2 regions of the Kitasatospora acidiphila genome follow, and region 1 is predicted to be linked to the other one. Evidence: riboswitches for the same ligand, from Rfam matches in the RefSeq annotation. Region 1 holds a riboswitch; the other holds the start of a gene.
The links. Region 1 has a riboswitch for glycine ahead of gcvP (aminomethyl-transferring glycine dehydrogenase). Riboswitches for the same ligand answer to the same signal wherever they lie in the genome.
Positions count from the first base shown of each region.

Region 1 (9,270 bases):
TTCGGCCTGGAGCCGCGCCACCTGCGCCAGGTGAAGGCCGCCGCCGAGCGGGAGATCGCCTTGGTGGACCAGGTGGTGGCCCCGCTGCGCCGCCACCGCAACCCGCAGACCAGGGCACACGCCGAGGCCACCGCCCGCGAGCTGGCCACCCTGGCGGTGCGGCTGCACGCCACCATGGTGCAGGCCGGACTCCGTGGCAGGGGGCAGTAGTGCCCCGGCCGGACCCGGCCGCGCTTTCCTATCTCGCCCCAGGGTCATAGGGTTGCCTTGTGAATGAGCTCGACGTCGTGGGTGTCCGGGTGGAGATGCCCTCCAACCAGCCGATCGTCCTGCTGCGCGAAGTGGGGGGCGATCGGTACTTGCCGATCTGGATCGGCCCCGGCGAGGCGACCGCGATCGCCTTCGCCCAGCAGGGCATGACTCCGGTGCGCCCGCTGACGCACGACCTCTTCAAGGACGTGTTGGATGCGCTCGGCCAGCAGCTCACCCAGGTGCGGATCACCGACCTGCGCGAGGGCGTCTTCTACGCGGAGCTGGTCTTCGCCGGCGGGGTCGAGGTGAGTGCCCGTCCGTCGGACGCGATAGCCCTGGCGCTGCGCACCGGCACGCCGATCTACGGCGCGGAGGCGGTGCTCGCGGAGGCGGGGATCGCGATTCCGGACGAGCAGGAGGACGAGGTCGAGAAGTTCCGCGAGTTCCTCGACCAGGTCTCGCCGGAGGACTTCGGCGGCAACGCCCAGTAGTCCGGCCCAGTCCGGCCCCGGGCTCCCGATCGGTCGTTTCGCCCACACCCCGGTCGTGTTCGATCCGCAGTCGATCAGCTGTTTTGCCAAAGTGTTCGGTCCTACCCACACTAGGGGCACGCGAAACCACTCGTGTGAGTGATGACGCTTCGCCGGTCCGGCGTGGCGATCGTTGACGCGTCTCGGACCACTGCCTACCGTCATGGATGGCAGCCGGGGCGTGCCCCGATCCCGGCACCGGAGCACCGATGGACGGAGGTTGGCATGAGCAGCAGCGGCGATGAGGCGGCCGTGACGGGCCCGTGCGCCCTCCATCTGCCCCGGGAGCGCCGGGGCCTGGGCGGCAGGCCGTTCCCCACGCAGGCCGCCGAGACGGTGGCCGAGCTGCCCCGGGTCGGCCGCTTTCCGGCGGTCCAGGCCGGGCAGCCCGCGATCGAGCGGATCGGCCCCTCCTCCGACCTGCTCGGCTACCGCGGCCCGACCGCCTGCGCGGCTGCCGGCATCACCTACCGCCAGCTGGACTACTGGGCCCGCACCGGCCTGCTGGAGCCGAGTGTCCGCACCGCCTATCCGGCCGGCGCGCAGCGGCTCTACAGCTTCCGCGACGTCCTGGTGCTGAAGATCGTCAAGCGGCTGCTGGACGCCGGCGTCTCGCTGCAGAACATCCGGGTGGCCGTGAGCCACCTGCAGTCCACCGAGCTCGGCGAGCTGGCGGGGCTGACCCTGATGTGCGACGGCGCCACGGTCTACGAGTGCACCTCCCCGCAGCAGGTGGTCGATCTGCTGAAGGGCGGCCAGGGCGTCTTCGGGATCGCGGTCGGCGCGGTCTGGCAGGAGCTGGAGGTGACCCTCGGGCGGTTGCACGCCGAGCGCACCGACACCGGTGAGACCCTGCTCGGGCAGGACCCGGGCGACGAGCTGGCCCGCCGCCGCAACCGCGCGGTCTGACGGCCGCTCACTTCCGCGGCCCGCGGGAACCACTCGGACGTCGGCGGTCGTCCGCTCCTGACGACGGATCACGGCGGTCCGGCCGAAGGGGGATCATGCGGGTATCCGGGGTGCTGCGCGGGCGGCGACGGCAGCGGCGGGCGTTCCAGGTGATGGTGCTCGCCTGCCTGCTGGCGCTGGTGCCCAGCGGCTGGGAGTTCCTCACCCAGAGCTCGCGGATCCGCACCGTCGCCGACGTGCCGGCCGAGCCGGTGGCCGTGGTTTTCGGCGCCCAGGTGGTCGGCGAGGAGCCCTCGCCCTATCTCGCGGCCCGGCTGGACGCCGCCCTGGACCTGTACCGCGCGCACAAGGTGCAGGCGATCCTGGTGACCGGCGACAACAGCCACCCCGACTACAACGAGCCGGGCGCGATGTACCAGTACCTGGTGGACCACGGGGTGCCGGCCGTCAAGGTGGTGCGCGACTACGCCGGCTTCAACACCTGGGACTCCTGCACCCGGGCGCGGCGGATCTTCGGGGTGGACCACGCGGTCCTGGTCAGCACGGACTACCACGTGCGCCGGGCGCTGGCGCTCTGCCGGGCGGCCGGGATCGACTCCTATGCGGTCGGGGCGCCGGAGCCGCACGACCTGACCTGGTACGCCGGGTCGGTGCGGGAGCTGCCGGGAGCCGGGAAGGCGCTGTTCAGCGCGGTCTTCACGCCCGACCCGGCGCTGCTCGGGCCGTCCGACCCCGGTGTGACCCGAGCCCTGGCGGATTCCTCGGGCCGCCGCTGAGCCCGGTTGTCGTACCCGTGCGCGATCATCAATGGTGTGCGCCCCCTGCCGAGCATCCTGCACCTCGACATGGACGCCTTCTTCGCCTCGGTGGAGCAGGCGGCCAAGCCGAGCCTGCGCGGCAAGCCGGTGATCGTCGGCGGGCTCGGCCAGCGCGGCGTGGTCTCCACCTGCTCCTATGAGGCGCGGGTCTTCGGGGTCCGGTCGGCGATGGCCACGGCGGTGGCCCGCCGGCTCTGCCCCAACGCCGCCTACCTCTGGCCCCGGTTCGTCGCCTACCGGGAGATCAGCGAGCTGGTGATGGCGATGCTGCGGGAGCTGTCGCCGCTGGTCGAGCAGCTGAGCGTGGACGAGGCCTATGTCGACCTGGCGGCCGGGCCGTACGGTCCGGTGCTGGCCGAGGCGACCCTGGCCGAGGGTGTCGAGCTGATCCGGGCGATCGCCGAGGACCTGCGGGCCGACATCGAGCGGGCCACCGGGCTGACCGCCTCGGTCGGCGCGGCCTCCTCCAAGCTGATGGCCAAGATCGGCTCCGAGCAGGCCAAGCCCAACGGGCTGGTGCTGGTGACGCCGGGTCAGGAACGCGCGGTGCTCGGGCCGTTGTCGGTGCGGGCGCTGCCGGGAGTTGGCCCGGCGACCGAGCAGGCGCTGCGCCGGGCCGGGCTGCTGACCGTTGCCGAGGTGGCCGACCAGTCGGAGGAGGAGCTGGTCCGGCTGCTCGGCCGGGCGCACGGAAGTGGCGTCGCGCTGATGGCCCGGGGGCTGGACGGCCGCGCGGTGGTGCCGGACCGGGACGCCAAGTCGGTTTCGGTGGAGGACACTTACGAGGTCGACCTGATGGAGCGCGACCAGGTGCTCTTCGAGCTGGACCGGCTGGCGGCCCGCTGCGTGCGCCGGCTGAAGGCGGCCGGGCGGTCCGGGCGCACCGTGGTGATCAAGGTGCGGCGGTTCGACTTCTCCACCCTGACCCGGTCCGAGACGCTGCCCGGGCCGACCGACGACGCCCGGGTGATCGCGGACACCGCCCGCCGGCTGGCCGAGCAGGTGAGCCTGGCCGGCGGCATCCGGCTGCTCGGGGTGGGCGTCTCCCAGCTCGCCGAGTACACCCAGGAGGACCTGTTCGCCCAGGCCGCCGCCGAGCTCGCCGAACAGGAGGGGGAGGGCGGTGACGAGTCGGACGAGTCCGACGCCGAGGCCCCGCCGACGGCCGCGGCCGTGCAGCCGTTCCGCGAGCAGGTCTGGCTGCCGGGGCAGGACGTGGTGCACGCGGAGCACGGGCGCGGCTGGGTGCAGGGCAGCGGGGTGGGCCGGGTGACGGTGCGCTTCGAGACTCCCGACTCACCGCCAGGTCGGGTCCGCACCTTCCGGATCGAGGATCCGGCGCTGACTCCCGCCGAGCCGCTGCCGCTGCGCCCGCGCGGACCGTCCGAACAGCCGTGAGCCCCCATCCGGGATGCCGGATGGGGGCTCACGGGTGCCGGGGCGGCCGATCCCTGGGCGGCCCCGGCTACGGCAACCTCGTCAGGCGCCGGTCTTGGTGGGCTGCTTGGCCGGAGCAACCGGAGCGTCGGCCACCGGCTGGCTCGGCCGGGCGGTGCGGATCGCGAACGGCACCACGGCGGCGATCAGGCAGAGCGCGGCGGCGACCCAGAAGGCGTGCTTGTAGGCGTCCAGGGTCGGGATCTGCATCGGGATCATCTTGGCGATCTGCGGCGGGAACTTGATGGAGTCCCCGGTCAGGATGGCGCCCATCACCGCGGTGCCGATGGCACCACCGACGGTGCGCAGCACCGCGTTCATGCCGTTGGCGATGCCGCTCTGCTCGGCCGGCACGGCACCGTTGATGTAGGCGGGCATCGCCGCGTACGCCATGCCGACGCCGAGACCGAAGAGGCCGGCGGCGAAGTAGATGTCACCCTCGGTGCCGTGGCGCAGCGCCAGGTAGGCCATCGAGACGGCACCGAAGACGCCGCCGAGCACCAGCGGCAGGCGCGGACCGCGGCGGGCGATCAGCATGGCTCCGACCGGGGCTGCCACCATCGAGCCGAGCGCGGAGGGCAGCAGCAGCACACCCGCGTGCAGCACGGTGGCGGTGAAGCCGTAGTGCGCCAGCTTGGCCGGGGTCTGGGTGAAGTTGCTGATCACCAGGAACGAGCCGTACATCCCGAAGCCGATCAGCAGGCCGGCCACGTTGGTGAAGGCGACGGCCGGACGGGCCATCATCTTCATGTCCACCAGCGGGTGCGCGACCTTGACCTCGACGATGCCCCAGATCAGCGCGACCACGGCGGCGACGGCGAACAGGCCCAGGGTCTTGGTGGAGGTCCAGCCCCACTCGTTGCCGCGGCTGACCGCGATCAGCAGCGCGGAGAGCCAGCCGGCCAGGGTGAGCGCGCCCAGCGGGTCGGCGCCGCCGGCGCGGTCGACCACCGGGTCCTTGGGCACCCGCACCATCACCAGCAGCACCGCGATCAGACCGGCGATCAGGCCCATCCAGAAGATCGACTTGTAGTCCCAGTGCTCCAGCAGCAGACCGGTGGCGACCAGGCCGAGGCCGGAGCCGACACCCATCGAGGCGCTGATCGCGGCGACACCGCCGGTGACCTTCTCGCGCGGCAGCTCGTCACGGACGATGCTGATCGCCAGCGGCAGCACGCCACCGCCGGCGCCCTGCAGCACGCGGGCGACCACCAGCATCGAGAAGGAGTGGGTGGCCACCGCCAGGCCGGAGCCGAGCACCAGGCCGGCCAGCGAGATCAGCAGCATCGGCTTGCGGCCGCGCAGGTCGCCGAAGCGGCCGAGCAGCGGGGTGAGCACGGCGGCGGAGAGCAGGTTGGCCGTCATCAGCCAGGTGATGTTGGAGCCGGAGACGTTCAGCTCCTTGGCCAGCGACGGCAGGATCGGCACCACGGCCGTCTGGATCACGCTGTAGGCCAGCATCGCCAGCACCAGAGCGGGCAGCACCCGGGCACTGCTCGGTTTCACGGCCGTGGCGGCGGGCTGGGCGGCCTCACTCACGGATGGCTCCTTCACTCGGGTGCCGGGGCAGCCAGAGGACTGCTTCAGACACGCGACAGTTAATCGACTGAAGTAACGATCCGAGAAGTGCTTCAGTTTGTCAAATATCTACCGCTGAAGCTTCCCTGGTGCGGCATGCCGCGGCCCCGGCCCGCACTCGGGTCGGGGCCGCGGCAGCCCGGCTGGGCTCAGTGATGGGTGTCGACCGGCGCCGCCGAGCCGGTGCTGTCGTGGATCTCCACCCGCTCCCGGCGCAGCTCGTCCTTGATCACCTGCTCCTCGGTGACCCGCTCCACCACCAGCCGCACCCGCTCCATCGGTGCCAGGTACTTGCGCACCACCGGGCGCTCCTCGCGGAGCGTCACCTCCTCGACGGCCTCGGCGATGTCCTGCGCCGACAGCGCGGACTGCTCGGCGCTGCTCACCGGTACCCGCTCCACCCGGACCCGCTCCCTGGTCACCTGCACCCGGCGCTCCACCGGCTCGGTCACCACGTACTTGCGCATCCGGGCGGTGCCGAGCACGTGCCACTCGTTGGTGATCTCCAGGCGCTCCTCGCGCAGGGTCAGCTCGATCGGGCGGGGCGGGTGGGTGGTGGCCGCGCTGCCAGCGGTGCGCGCCTGCTCCGGGGTCGGCTCGACCGGGCCGGGGGCCGGCTCCACCGGCTTGTCCAGGCCGATGGTCGGCTCGACCGGCCCCTCCCGGCCGACGGCCGACCGGGCGGTGGGTGCGGTGGGTGCGGTGGGTGCGGTGGCCATCGGGCGGCCGGTGGCGGGGGCCGCGGGTGCGGTCACACCGAAGTCCATGTCGTCCGCCCGGCCGCGGGCGGTGCCCTGGGCGGGCGGAGCGGGTGCGGCGGTGCGGTCACCGGTGGGGGCGTCCAGCCCGTAGTAGCGGTAGAGCTGCAGCTCCTGGGCCGGGGAGAGGTGCTGGCCGACGCCGAAGTCCGGCGACTCCTTGATCAGCGACTTGTCATAGGGCACCCGCAGCTCCTGGCCGGAGAACTCGCTCGTGGTCAGGGGCACGAAGGCGTCCCGGCCGAAGATCCCGGTGCGCACGGCCGCCCACTCGGGCTCGCCGGTCGCGTCGTCGAGGTAGACCTCGTCCACGGTGCCGATCTTGTCGCCGTTGCGGTCCACGGCCTTGTGCCCGATCAGGTCTCGGGGATCGATATCGGTCTGCACGCTGTTCCTCTCCTGGTGGTACCGCTGTCGATTCACACCAAATGCCACAAAGGGAACAGCGGCCAGCCGGATGCGGCCGTCCGAGCCGGTGATCGCCCAGGTGGGGGAGTGCGATCGATCACCTGAGCGGTGTTGGCAATGACCGCCGCTGGTACCCTGAACACGACCGCCGAACCCGCACGGGAGAGTCTCCGGCCTTCGATTTCCCAGCGATTTCGAATAGTCCGGAGCGCCGAAGGAGCAAACCCTCCCCGGAATCTCTCAGGCATCCGTACCGTGTGGAATAGGTCACTCTGGAAAGCAGGGCAGGGCCGCCGGTGAGGGAACCGGAGGCGACCACCCTCACCGACGGTGCAAGCCGACGGGGCGTAAGCCCCGTGCGGGCGAAGCTCTCAGGTCCCGATGACAGAGGGGGAGGCCTGTCGGGCTCGTCCGCCACGGCCGCACCGTTCCCCCAGGCGGCGAGGGTCGTGGCTGCGTGCCCCCGCCGGTCCGTGACCAGGAGGCCTCGACCACCATGACTGACCAGCCGACCGCCGGTCGCTCCCAGAACGCGACGCTCGCCGACCTTGAGGCGGCCAGCCCGTTCCAGTCGCGCCACATCGGCCCTGACGCCGCCGCCCAGGAGAAGATGCTCGCCCAGGTGGGCTTCGGCTCGCTGGCCGAACTCTCCACCGCGGCCGTCCCCGAGGCGATCCGCAGCATCACCGCGCTCGACCTGCCCGCCGGCCGCACCGAGGCCCAGGTGCTGGCCGAGCTGCGTGAGCTGGCCGGGCACAACCAGGTGCTCACCTCGATGATCGGGCTCGGGTACTACGGCACCTTCACCCCGCCGGTGATCCTGCGCAACGTCATGGAGAACCCGGCCTGGTACACCGCCTACACCCCGTACCAGCCCGAGATCTCGCAGGGCCGCCTGGAGGCGCTGCTCAACTTCCAGACCCTGGTCTCCGACCTGACCGGTCTGCCCACCTCCGGCTCCTCGCTGCTCGACGAGGGCACCGCGGCGGCCGAGGCGATGGCGCTGGCCCGCCGCGTCACCAAGGTCAAGGGCGGCGTCTTCCTGGTCGACGTGGACACCCTGCCGCAGACCCTCGCGGTGATCCGGACCCGCGCGGTGCCGACCGGTGTCGAGGTGGTCGTCGCCGACCTGTCCGCCGGCATCCCGGCCGAGATCGCCGAGCGCGGCGTCTTCGGCGTGCTGCTCCAGTACCCGGGTGCCTCCGGCGCGGTGCGCGACCTCACCCCGGTGATCGAGCAGGCGCACGGCCTCGGCGCGATCGTCGCCGTCGCCGCCGACCTGCTGGCGCTGACCCTGCTCAAGTCGCCCGGCGAGCTGGGTGCGGACATAGCCTGCGGCACCTCGCAGCGCTTCGGTGTGCCGATGGGCTTCGGCGGCCCGCACGCCGGCTACCTCTCGGTCCGCGCCGAGTACGCGCGCTCGCTGCCCGGCCGCCTGGTCGGCGTCTCGGTGGACGCCGACGGCCACCGCGCCTACCGGCTGGCGCTGCAGACCCGCGAGCAGCACATCCGCCGCGAGAAGGCCACCAGCAACATCTGCACCGCCCAGGTGCTGCTCGCCGTGATGGCCTCGATGTACGCGGTCTACCACGGTCCGGACGGCCTGGCCGACATCGCCCGCCGCACCCACCGCTACGCCGCCGCGCTGGCCGAGGGCCTGCGGGCCGGCGGCGTCGAGCTCGCCCACGGCGCGTTCTTCGACACCGTCACCGCCAAGGTGCCGGGCCGGGCCGTCGAGGTGGTCGCCGCCGCCCGCGCCGAGGGCGTCAACCTCCACCAGGCCGACGCGGACACCGTCTCGATCTCCTGCGACGAGACCACCACCCGCGAGCACCTGGAGATCGTCTGGGCCGCCTTCGGGGTGGTCGGCGCCGAGGTGGCCGAGGCCGCCGACACGCTGCCGGCCGGGCTGCTGCGCTCCGACGAGTACCTGACCCACCCGGTCTTCCACAGCCACCGCTCGGAGACCGCGATGCTGCGCTACCTGCGCCGCCTCTCGGACCGGGACTACGCGCTGGACCGCGGCATGATCCCGCTGGGCTCGTGCACCATGAAGCTCAACGCCACCACCGAGATGGAGGCGGTCACCTGGCCGGAGTTCGGCCAGCTGCACCCGTTCGCGCCGATCGACCAGGCCCAGGGCTACCTGACCCTGATCCGCGAGCTGGAGCAGCAGCTGGTCGAGGTCACCGGCTACGACGCCGTCTCGATCCAGCCGAACGCCGGCTCGCAGGGCGAGTTCGCCGGTCTGCTCGCGGTGCGCGCCTACCACCTGGCCAACGGCGACACCCAGCGCGACGTCTGCCTGATCCCGTCCTCGGCGCACGGCACCAACGCCGCCTCCGCGGTGATGGCCGGCATGCGCGTCGTCGTGGTGAAGACCATGGCCGACGGTGACGTGGACGTCGAGGACCTCAAGGCCAAGATCACCCAGCACCGCGACCAGCTCGCCGTGCTGATGGTCACCTACCCGTCCACCCACGGCGTGTACGAGACCCAGATCACCGAGATCTGCGGCCTGGTGCACGAGGCCGGCGGCCAGGTCTACGTCGACGGCGCCAACCTCAACGCGCTGGTCGG
Region 1 covers NZ_VIGB01000003.1:7,540,113-7,549,382, forward strand. Annotated here, with positions in the region: gene ftsR (transcriptional regulator FtsR) at 1-210, shown strand, start outside; gene E6W39_RS35555 (bifunctional nuclease family protein) at 270-743, shown strand; gene E6W39_RS35560 (MerR family transcriptional regulator) at 1,008-1,691, shown strand; gene E6W39_RS35565 (SanA/YdcF family protein) at 1,787-2,467, shown strand; gene E6W39_RS35570 (DNA polymerase IV) at 2,504-3,907, shown strand; gene E6W39_RS35575 (MFS transporter) at 3,989-5,485, opposite strand; gene E6W39_RS35580 (PRC and DUF2382 domain-containing protein) at 5,674-6,669, opposite strand; glycine riboswitch at 6,840-6,956, shown strand; glycine riboswitch at 6,958-7,085, shown strand; gene gcvP (aminomethyl-transferring glycine dehydrogenase) at 7,187-9,270, shown strand, end outside.

Region 2 (9,270 bases), 4.2 Mb from region 1:
ACCTGGGCGTTGCCGGACATCAGGTCCTGGTCGATGGTCTGCTGGTCGATGTTCATCTTCAGCACGATCTTGTCCGCGAGCTGCTTGCGGAGCGGGTCGGTGCTCGCGTCCCAGTTGGTGTTGGGCACCAGCACGGCGCCCTTGCCGTCGTCGTACGACTGGAACTTGTAGGAGCCGCTGGAGACGATGTGCTTCACGTAGTTGGCGCCTTCGTCCTTGGCCTGCGGCACCGGGGCGGTGTCGGGCGCGCTGACCAGGTAGTCGAAGTCGGCGAACGGCTGCTTGAGCTGGAAGGTGATGGTGGTGTCGTCCGGCGTACCGATCGAGTGCAGGCCGGCCGGGTCCTTGTCCTTGTAGGGACCCTGGTACGGCGTGGGGTTGTCGACCAGGTACTGCTGGAAGTAGGTCGGGCCGTTGGAGAGCACGTCGGGCGCGAAGTTGCTGCGCTCGATGGCGTACTTGACGTCCTTGGAGGTGATCGGGGTGCCGTCGTCGTACTTCAGGCCCGGGCGCAGCTTGTACGTCCAGGTCTTGCCGTCCGCGCTGACCTGGCCCATGCCCTGCGCCAGGTCCGGGGCGAGCTTGTTGCCCTGCGCGCCGGGGGCGGGGGTGAAGGTGGTCAGCGCACGGGCGTACAGCCGCGAGAAGTTGTAGATGTAGGCGTAGTAGGTGTTCCCCGGGTCCAGCGAGTCCGGGGTTCCCTTCATCTCGTAGGTGACCGTCCCGCCCTTGTGGTCGGAGGCGTTCACGATGCCCTTGGTGGCGGCGTTGGCACCGGCGGCGGACGAGGATCCGCCCGTGGTGCCGCCCTTGCTGCTGGCGCAGCCGCTCACCACCAGCACAGCGGTGGCGGCTGCCGCGGCCAGGGCGAGAGTACGATTACGGCGCATTGCTGGATCAACCCCTTGCAAGTGTGTCGTGGGTCAAACGAACCGAGTGGGGCTCAGAGGAACTGAGTGGAGCTCAGACGAACTGAGTGGGACTCAGACGAGCCGAGTGGGACTCAGAGGATCAGTTGCTGCGCGGGTCGAGCGCGTCGCGCAGTCCGTCACCCAGCAGGTTGAAGGCGAGCACGGTGATGAAGATCGCCACGCCCGGGACGATGAGGTACTGCGGGTCCACCTGGTAGTAGTTGATCGCGTCGTTCATCATCCCGCCCCAGGAGGCCTGCGGCGGCTGGATGCCGACTCCGAGGAAGCTCAGGCCGGCCTCGAAGAGGATGTTGGTCGGGATCAGCAGGGTCGAGTAGACCAGGATCGGACCGACCAGGTTCGGCAGCAGCTCCTTGAACAGGATGAACGGGCCCCGCGCGCCCAGCGATCGGGCCGCGAAGACGAACTCCCGCTCGCGCAGCGAGAGCGTCTGCCCGCGCACGATCCGGCCCATGTAGGGCCAGTTGAAGAAGCCGATCACGAAGATCAGCACGCTGATGTGGAGCGGCAGGCCGTGCATTCCGAAGGCGCCGCCCTGCAGCGAGGCCGAGATCGAGATGGCGAACAGCAGCAGCGGGAAAGCCAGGAAGGTGTCCATCACCCGGCTGATCGCGGTGTCCACCCAGCCGCCGTAGTAGCCGGCGATCACGCCGAGCACGGTGCCGATGGTGTTGGACAGCAGCGTGGCGCCGAAGGCGACCAGCAGTGAGACCCAGGAGCCCTCGATGATCCGGGAGAGCAGGTCGCGCCCGAGCCCGGGGTCGATGCCCAGCAGGTGACTGCCGCTCATGCCGCCGAAGTTGCCGTTCGGCAGGCCGCCGAGGTCGGCGTTCAGCAGGTCGGGGTTCTGGGCGTTCGGGTCCAGACCGAAGGCCGATTCGATCGGCTTGGCCAGCACCGCGAGCAGGATCAGCAGGATGACCACGATCCCGCCGGCCATGGCCGCCTTGTCGCGCTTGAAGCGCAGCCAGGCGATCCGGCCGAGCGAGCGGCCCTCGATGCGGGTCTGCGGCGCGTCGGCGATCGGCGCCCCCGGGTCCGGCGGAATGGCGGCGGTGGTGTCGGTGGTTGTGCTCATCAGCAGTTGGCGTCCCCTCGCCGACGGTCGTCGGCCCAAGGCAGCCCGAAATCGGGCATGGCGGTGTCAGGTCCTGGTCAGAGCCTGCTTGCCATACGTTCGGGCTGCTCGGCTGGTGCGGTGCGCAGAACTCTTCACGTTCTCGCCAGTTCGGCGCCAGCCCCCATTGGTGAAGGATGCCCAACTGTGATCTACCGATTATCGAGATCCCTAAACCCGCCATGCGCACACCAGCTATGACCGCCTGGTCCAGCAGGCCACTGGATACGGTAGTTGACAGCTCGTCAGAAAGCGTGGAGGACGACATGGCTCTACCCGGGCCGTTATCGACGACCCGGGCACCGGATACTCAGATTCCGCTCAAGTCCCACATGAGCGTTCGCTATGCGAACAGGGGTGTCCGCTCAGCGGCCGGGCCAGGGCTGCTGCGGCCACGGGCTCGGCGTCGGATAGCCGTAGCCGGTCGGCATCGGATACGGCGGCACGGCCGGCGGCGGGGTCGCCTCGCGGTGGTAGAACGGCCGGGCGTTGGCCCGCATCCAGAGCGCCACCGGGTCGTAGTCGTCGCTCAGCGCCACCGTGGAGACCGCCAACCCCTGCGGGGCCTGCGAGATGGCCCGCTGCATCAGCGCCCGCACCGCCTCCACGGCCGGCGGCGAGTTGTCGTACAGCTCCAGCCCGATCGCCAGGTAGGGCTCCCCCAGCACCGGCCGCACCCAGGCCCGGCGCAGCGCCCGCACCGGACGCACGGAGGGCGCCTGGTGCTGCAGCAGCCCGAAGAACGCCTCGGTGCCCGGCACCTGGGGCTCACTCAGCCGCAGCGGCCCGGCGGGCAACCGGTCCAGCCCGGCCGCGATCCGGCGCAGATCGGCCCACGGCACCCCGACCCCGCCGCCGGGCGTGTGCGGGTTGAGCCACAGGCCCCAGCGGGTCCGGTAGAGGGTGGCGGCGATCTCCTTGCCGCTGATCACCTCGTGCGCCCGGCTCCAACCGCTGGCGGTCAGCTGCTCGGGCGAGGTGACGGCCGGCGCGTAGCCGTGGCCGCCGATGTCCATGTTCCCGTACTGGGCGTCCGGGCTGCCCGGGCTGCCGTGCCACAGCAGCATCCACACCCGGCCCGCCGACAGCTCGCGCAGCAGCTGCTCATAGGCCTCGAACCGGTCCGGGGCGACCTCTTTGAGGGCCCGCTCCAGGGTGCCCGGGTCGGTACCCGGGACCGAGGCCGGGCTCCACGGCCCTGATCCGCCCGTCGCTCCCGTCGTCACCGCACGCGCCCTTCTCTCGACTCGCCCATCGCCGGATCAACCCCGCTGGTAGAACGGGCGCACCTGGGTCAGCATCCAGTCCACCACCGGGTCCGCCGCCAGGTCCAGCAGCACGATGTGCACTCCCCCGGGGAGCGGGGCCACGCCCAGCGCCCGGCCCAGCGCCGCGTTCGCCCCGGCCGGGTCGGCGGGGTGGGACGGATCCAGCTGCACGCCCACGAACAGCACCGTCGGCTCGCCCTCCACCGAGGCCAGCGCCCGACGGGCCGTCAGTACTCCTGGCAGCGCGGCCAGCTCGGCGCAGACGGCGGTCAGGAACGCCACCGGCTCCTCGTGCGGCTCCGGCTCGCGCAGCGCCACCCGGGCGCCGTCGCCGACCGGCGCGTCCGGCGACCCGGCGACCGCGTCCCAGCGCTGCTCGCGCGGCCCGCGCCGCAGCTCGCCGACGCCCTCGGGCGGCACCGGGATGCCGACGGGGGCGTCGGGGTTGACGGCGATGCCGAGCCCGAGCGGCAGCCCGCGGGCGAACTCCCAGGCCGGGGCGACCGCGCAGGACATTCCCGGCGCGTGCCGGACGAACTGCTCCTCGGAGGAGAAGACCGGTACATAACGGGCGCCGGCCAGCTCGATGGTCGGCAGGTCGAGTGCCTGACCGGATGGATCTGCGCCGACCGGCAGCGGGATCCACACGTGACTGCGCGCCAGCACCTCGATCACCCGGGGCGTCGCGCCCGGGTCCCCGATCGCCGCACTGAGCACCTGCTCCAGCTCGTTCGCCGGCCACCCTCCGCCGGTCGGCGGCTGCCCCGGCTCGGCCCACGCGGGCGCGGGCACGGCAAACCCCTGAGTCTCCACCGGAGCAGACTACTAGGCGGCGGCCGGCCCACTGGCCACTACGCACCAGGCGGCGGCCGGCCGACTGGCCACTGTCCCGCCGTCGGCACCGCCCCCACTCCCGCTGAGCGAACGGGCATGCCATGATGTGCGCGATAAACAGAACTTCATACTGGCCGTTCGAACCCGCGCGGGAGAGTCCGGAGGTGCCGCAGGGCACGGACCGGCGCCGAAGGAGCAAGTCCTCCCCGGAATCTCTCAGGCACCCGATACCGCGTGGGCGAGGCGAATCTGGAAAGCGGAACACGGCCGTGCCGTGCGCCCACCCACGGTGCAAGCCGCGCCATGCTGGTCGCGGTGAAGCTCTCAGGTTGTGACGACAGACGGGGAGACTCCACCGTCCCTCCTTGCCCACCATCGGGCGAGAAGGGCCCATCTGCCTGTTACAGACCGGAGTCCCGCCATGTCCCCGCGCCTGACCGCGCTCGACGCCCTGCACCGCGCCCTCGGGGCGACCATGACCGACTTCGCCGGCTGGGACATGCCGCTGCGCTACGGCAGCGAGCGCGAGGAGCACCTCGCCGTCCGCACCAAGGCCGGCCTCTTCGACCTCTCGCACATGGGCGAGATCACCGTCTTGGGCCCGCAGGCCGGCGAGCTGCTGGACCACGCGCTGGTCGGCTTCATCTCCGCGCTCGGCGTGCTGCGCGCCCGCTACACCATGATCTGCCGCGAGGACGGCGGCATCCTGGACGACCTGATCGTCTACCGCACCGCCGAGAACGAGTACATGGTGGTCGCCAACGCCTCCAACGCCCAGGTGGTGCTGGACGCGCTGACCGAGCGCGCGGCCGGCTTCGACGCCGTGGTGCGCGACGACCGCGACGCCTACGCGCTGCTCGCCGTCCAGGGCCCGGAGGCGAACGCGATCCTCTCCTCGGTCACCGACGCCGACCTGCCGGGGCTGAAGTACTACGCGCTGCTGCCCGCCACCGTCGCGGAGAAGCAGGTGTGGCTGGCCCGCACCGGCTACACCGGCGAGGACGGCTTCGAGATCTTCTGCGCCCCCGCCGACGCCGAGCACCTGTGGCACGCGCTCACCGAGGCCGGCGCCCCGCACGGCCTGGTCCCGGCCGGCCTGTCCTGCCGCGACACGCTGCGCCTGGAGGCCGGCATGCCGCTCTACGGGCACGAGCTGGACACCTCGCTGACCCCGTTCGACGCCGGCCTCGGCCGCGTGGTCCGGTTCGACAAGACCACCAACGGCGGCGACTTCGTCGGCCGCAAGGCCCTGGAGGCGGCCGCCGCCCAGGCCGAGGTGAACCCGCCGCGCAAGCTGGTCGGCCTGGTCTCCGAGGGCAAGCGGGTGCCGCGCGCCGAGTACTCGGTGGTCGACGCCGAGGGCACCGTGATCGGCCGGATCACCTCCGGCTCGCCCTCCCCGACGCTGGGCAAGCCGATCGCCATCGCCTACCTGGACGCCGCCTTCGCGGCTCCCGGCACCGCCGTCGCCGTGGACGTGCGCGGCAAGCACGAGCCGGTCGAGGTCGTCGCGCTGCCGTTCTACAAGCGCGCCCGCTGATCCCGTCCCCCACACCGTCCGCCGGACCGCGGTCCACTGAGCGGACCGCTTCCGCACACCCGCTTCCCGCTAATGGAGAATGAGCTCATGAGCAACCCGCAGAACCTGCAGTACAGCAAGGAGCACGAGTGGCTGACCGAGGCCGACGCTGACGGCGTGTCGACCGTGGGCATCACCGAGCACGCCGCCGGCGCGCTGGGCGACATCGTCTACGTGGACCTGCCGTCCGTGGGCGACACCGTGACCGCCGGCGAGACCTGTGGCGAGCTCGAGTCGACCAAGTCGGTCAGCGACCTGTACTCGCCGGCCACCGGCGAGGTCGTCGCGGTCAACCAGGACGTCATAGACGAGCCGGCCCTGGTCAACTCGGCCGCCTTCGCCGGTGGCTGGCTGTTCAAGCTCAAGGTCACCGACACCGACGACCTGCTGAGCGCCGACGAGTACACCGCGTTCACCGCGGGCTGACTCATCTGAAAGGGCGGCCGCAGCGCGGCGGCCGCCCTCCGTCCCACCCGTCGCCCACCGCCACCCTTCCAGCGAGGCGCTGCGCGCGACACCCCCTCAGCACCAGAGCCCCACGGGAAGACGCCACCATGACGGTTCTCAACCAGTCCCTCCACGCTCTCGACCCGGAGATCGCCGCCGCGGTCGACGCCGAGCTGCACCGCCAGCAGTCCACCCTGGAAATGATCGCCTCCGAGAACTTCGCCCCGGTGGCGGTCATGGAGGCCCAGGGGTCGGTGCTGACCAACAAGTACGCCGAGGGCTACCCCGGCAAGCGCTACTACGGCGGCTGCGAGCACGTCGACGTGGTCGAGCAGATCGCCATCGACCGGATCAAGGCGCTGTTCGGCGCCGAGGCCGCCAACGTCCAGCCGCACTCCGGCGCGCAGGCCAACGCCGCCGCGATGTTCGCGCTGATCCAGCCGGGCGACACCATCCTGGGCCTCAACCTGGCCCACGGCGGTCACCTGACCCACGGCATGAAGATCAACTTCTCCGGCAAGCTCTACAACGTGGTGGCCTACCACGTGGACGAGAAGACCAGCCTGGTCGACATGGAGGAGGTGGAGCGCCTCGCCAAGGAGCACCAGCCCAAGCTGATCATCGCCGGCTGGTCCGCCTACCCGCGCCAGCTCGACTTCGCCGAGTTCCGCCGGATCGCCGACGAGGTCGGCGCCCTGCTGATGGTCGACATGGCGCACTTCGCCGGCCTGGTCGCGGCCGGCCTGCACCCGTCCCCGGTGCCCTACGCGGACGTGGTCACCACCACCACCCACAAGACCCTGGGCGGCCCGCGCGGCGGTGTGATCCTCTCCAAGGCCGCGCTGGCCAAGAAGATCAACTCCGCGGTCTTCCCCGGCCAGCAGGGCGGCCCGCTGGAGCACGTGATCGCCGGCAAGGCGGTGGCCTTCAAGGTCGCGGCCTCCGAGGAGTTCAAGGAGCGCCAGGAGCGCACCCTGGAGGGCGCCAAGATCCTGGCCGCCCGCCTGCTCCAGGACGACGCCACGGCGGCCGGTGTCTCGGTGCTCTCCGGCGGCACCGACGTCCACCTGGTCCTGGTCGACCTGCGCAACAGCGAGCTCAACGGCCAGGACGCCGAGGACCGCCTGCACGAGGTCGGCATCACGGTCAACCGCAACGCGGTGCCGAACGACCCGCGCCCGCCGATGGTCACCTCCGGCCTGCGGATCGGCACCCCGGCGCTGGCCACCCGCGGCTTCCAGGCCGAGGACTTCACCGAGGTCGCCGACATCATCGCCGAGACCCTGCTCCCTGGCTTCGACGAGGCCAAGATCGCGGCGCTGCGCACCCGGGTGACCGCGCTGGCCGAGAAGTACCCGCTCTACCCGGAGCTCTAGGCACCACCCACCGTGGCCGACGTCACTCCCGTCGGTCCGGTCCGTTCCCCCGGGGCACCGCGCACACTGGAACGTGAGCCGGTGCCCCGCACCATGCAGTCCCCCGCTTTCCTTCCGGTCCACGAGACCAGACAAGGACGTCCCCCGTGGCCATCAGCGTCTTCGACCTCTTCTCCATCGGTATCGGCCCCTCCAGTTCGCACACCGTCGGCCCGATGCGGGCCGCCCGGATGTTCGCCCGCCGGCTGCGCTCCGAGGACCTGCTGGACCAGGTCGCCTCGGTCAAGGCCGAGCTGTTCGGTTCGCTCGGCGCCACCGGCCACGGCCACGGCACCCCCAAGGCGGTGCTGCTCGGCCTGGAGGGCAAGTCCCCGCGCACCGTGGACGTCGCCAAGGCCGACCTCGACGTGGAGCGGATCAAGGAGACCAAGCGGATCGCGCTGCTCGGTGTCCACCTGATCGACTTCGACCCCGACCTCCAGGTGGTGCTGCACCGCCGCAAGTCGCTGCCGTACCACGCCAACGGCATGACCCTGGTGGCCCACGACGCGGCCGGCGCCGAGCTGCTCACCAAGACCTACTACTCGGTCGGCGGCGGCTTCGTGGTGGACGAGGACGCGATCGGCGCCGACCGGGTGGTCCCGGACGACACCCAGCTGCGCTACCCGTTCCGCACCGGCGAGGAGCTGCTCCGGCTGACCCGGGAGACCGGCCTGTCGATCTCCGGCCTGATGCTGGAGAACGAGAAGGCCTGGCGCTCCGAGGAGGAGATCCGGGCCGGCCTGCTGGAGATCTGGTCGGTGATGAAGGAGTGCGTGTCGGCCGGCATGTCCCGCGAGGGCATCCTGCCGGGCGGCCTCAAGGTGCGCCGCCGCGCCGCCGCCGGGGCCCGGGCGCTGCGCGCGGAGGGCATCGGCCCGGCCAACGCGATGGAGTGGGTGACCCTCTACGCGATGGCGGTCAACGAGGAGAACGCCTCCGGCCAGCGGGTGGTGACCGCGCCCACCAACGGCGCGGCCGGCATCATCCCGGCCGTCCTGCACTACTACCAGAACTTCGTACCGGGCGCCGATGACGAGGGCATCGTCCGGTTCCTGCTGGCGGCCGGTGCGATCGGCATGCTCTTCAAGGAGAACGCCTCCATCTCCGGCGCCGAGGTGGGCTGCCAGGGCGAGGTCGGCTCGGCCTGCTCGATGGCGGCCGGCGGCCTGGCCGAGGTGCTCGGCGGCTCCCCCGAGCAGGTGGAGAACGCCGCCGAGATCGGCATCGAGCACAACCTCGGCCTCACCTGCGACCCGGTCGGCGGCCTGGTCCAGATCCCCTGCATCGAGCGCAACGGCATGGCCTCGGTCAAGGCCGTCACCGCCGCCCGGATGGCACTGCGCGGCGACGGCCGGCACCACGTCTCCCTCGACAAGGCGATCAAGACCATGAAGGAGACCGGCGCCGACATGAAGGTCAAGTACAAGGAGACCAGCCGCGGCGGCCTGGCGGTCAACGTCATCGAGTGCTGATCACTCATCGGGGGCCCGTGCCGTGGTGACGGCGCGGGCCCCTGGCGCGTTCTCAGGCCCGTTCGCGGACCTTGAGTTCGAACCAGACGCCCTTGCCGCGCGGCAGCAGGTCGGCGCCCCAGCGGTCGGCCAGGGCGTCCACCACGGTGAGGCCGCGGCCGTACTCGGTCAGGCTGGGCTCGGCGACGATCAGGCAGGGCAGC
Region 2 covers NZ_VIGB01000003.1:3,297,658-3,306,927, forward strand. Annotated here, with positions in the region: gene E6W39_RS15530 (ABC transporter substrate-binding protein) at 1-890, opposite strand, end outside; gene E6W39_RS15535 (ABC transporter permease) at 1,012-2,010, opposite strand; gene E6W39_RS15540 (enhanced serine sensitivity protein SseB C-terminal domain-containing protein) at 2,415-3,275, opposite strand; gene E6W39_RS15545 (enhanced serine sensitivity protein SseB) at 3,312-4,109, opposite strand; glycine riboswitch at 4,291-4,394, shown strand; gene gcvT (glycine cleavage system aminomethyltransferase GcvT) at 4,573-5,691, shown strand; gene gcvH (glycine cleavage system protein GcvH) at 5,779-6,156, shown strand; gene glyA (serine hydroxymethyltransferase) at 6,285-7,553, shown strand; gene E6W39_RS15565 (L-serine ammonia-lyase) at 7,700-9,067, shown strand; gene E6W39_RS15570 (ATP-binding protein) at 9,120-9,270, opposite strand, start outside.
Region 2: another riboswitch for glycine. It lies ahead of gcvT (glycine cleavage system aminomethyltransferase GcvT); the one in region 1 lies ahead of gcvP (aminomethyl-transferring glycine dehydrogenase).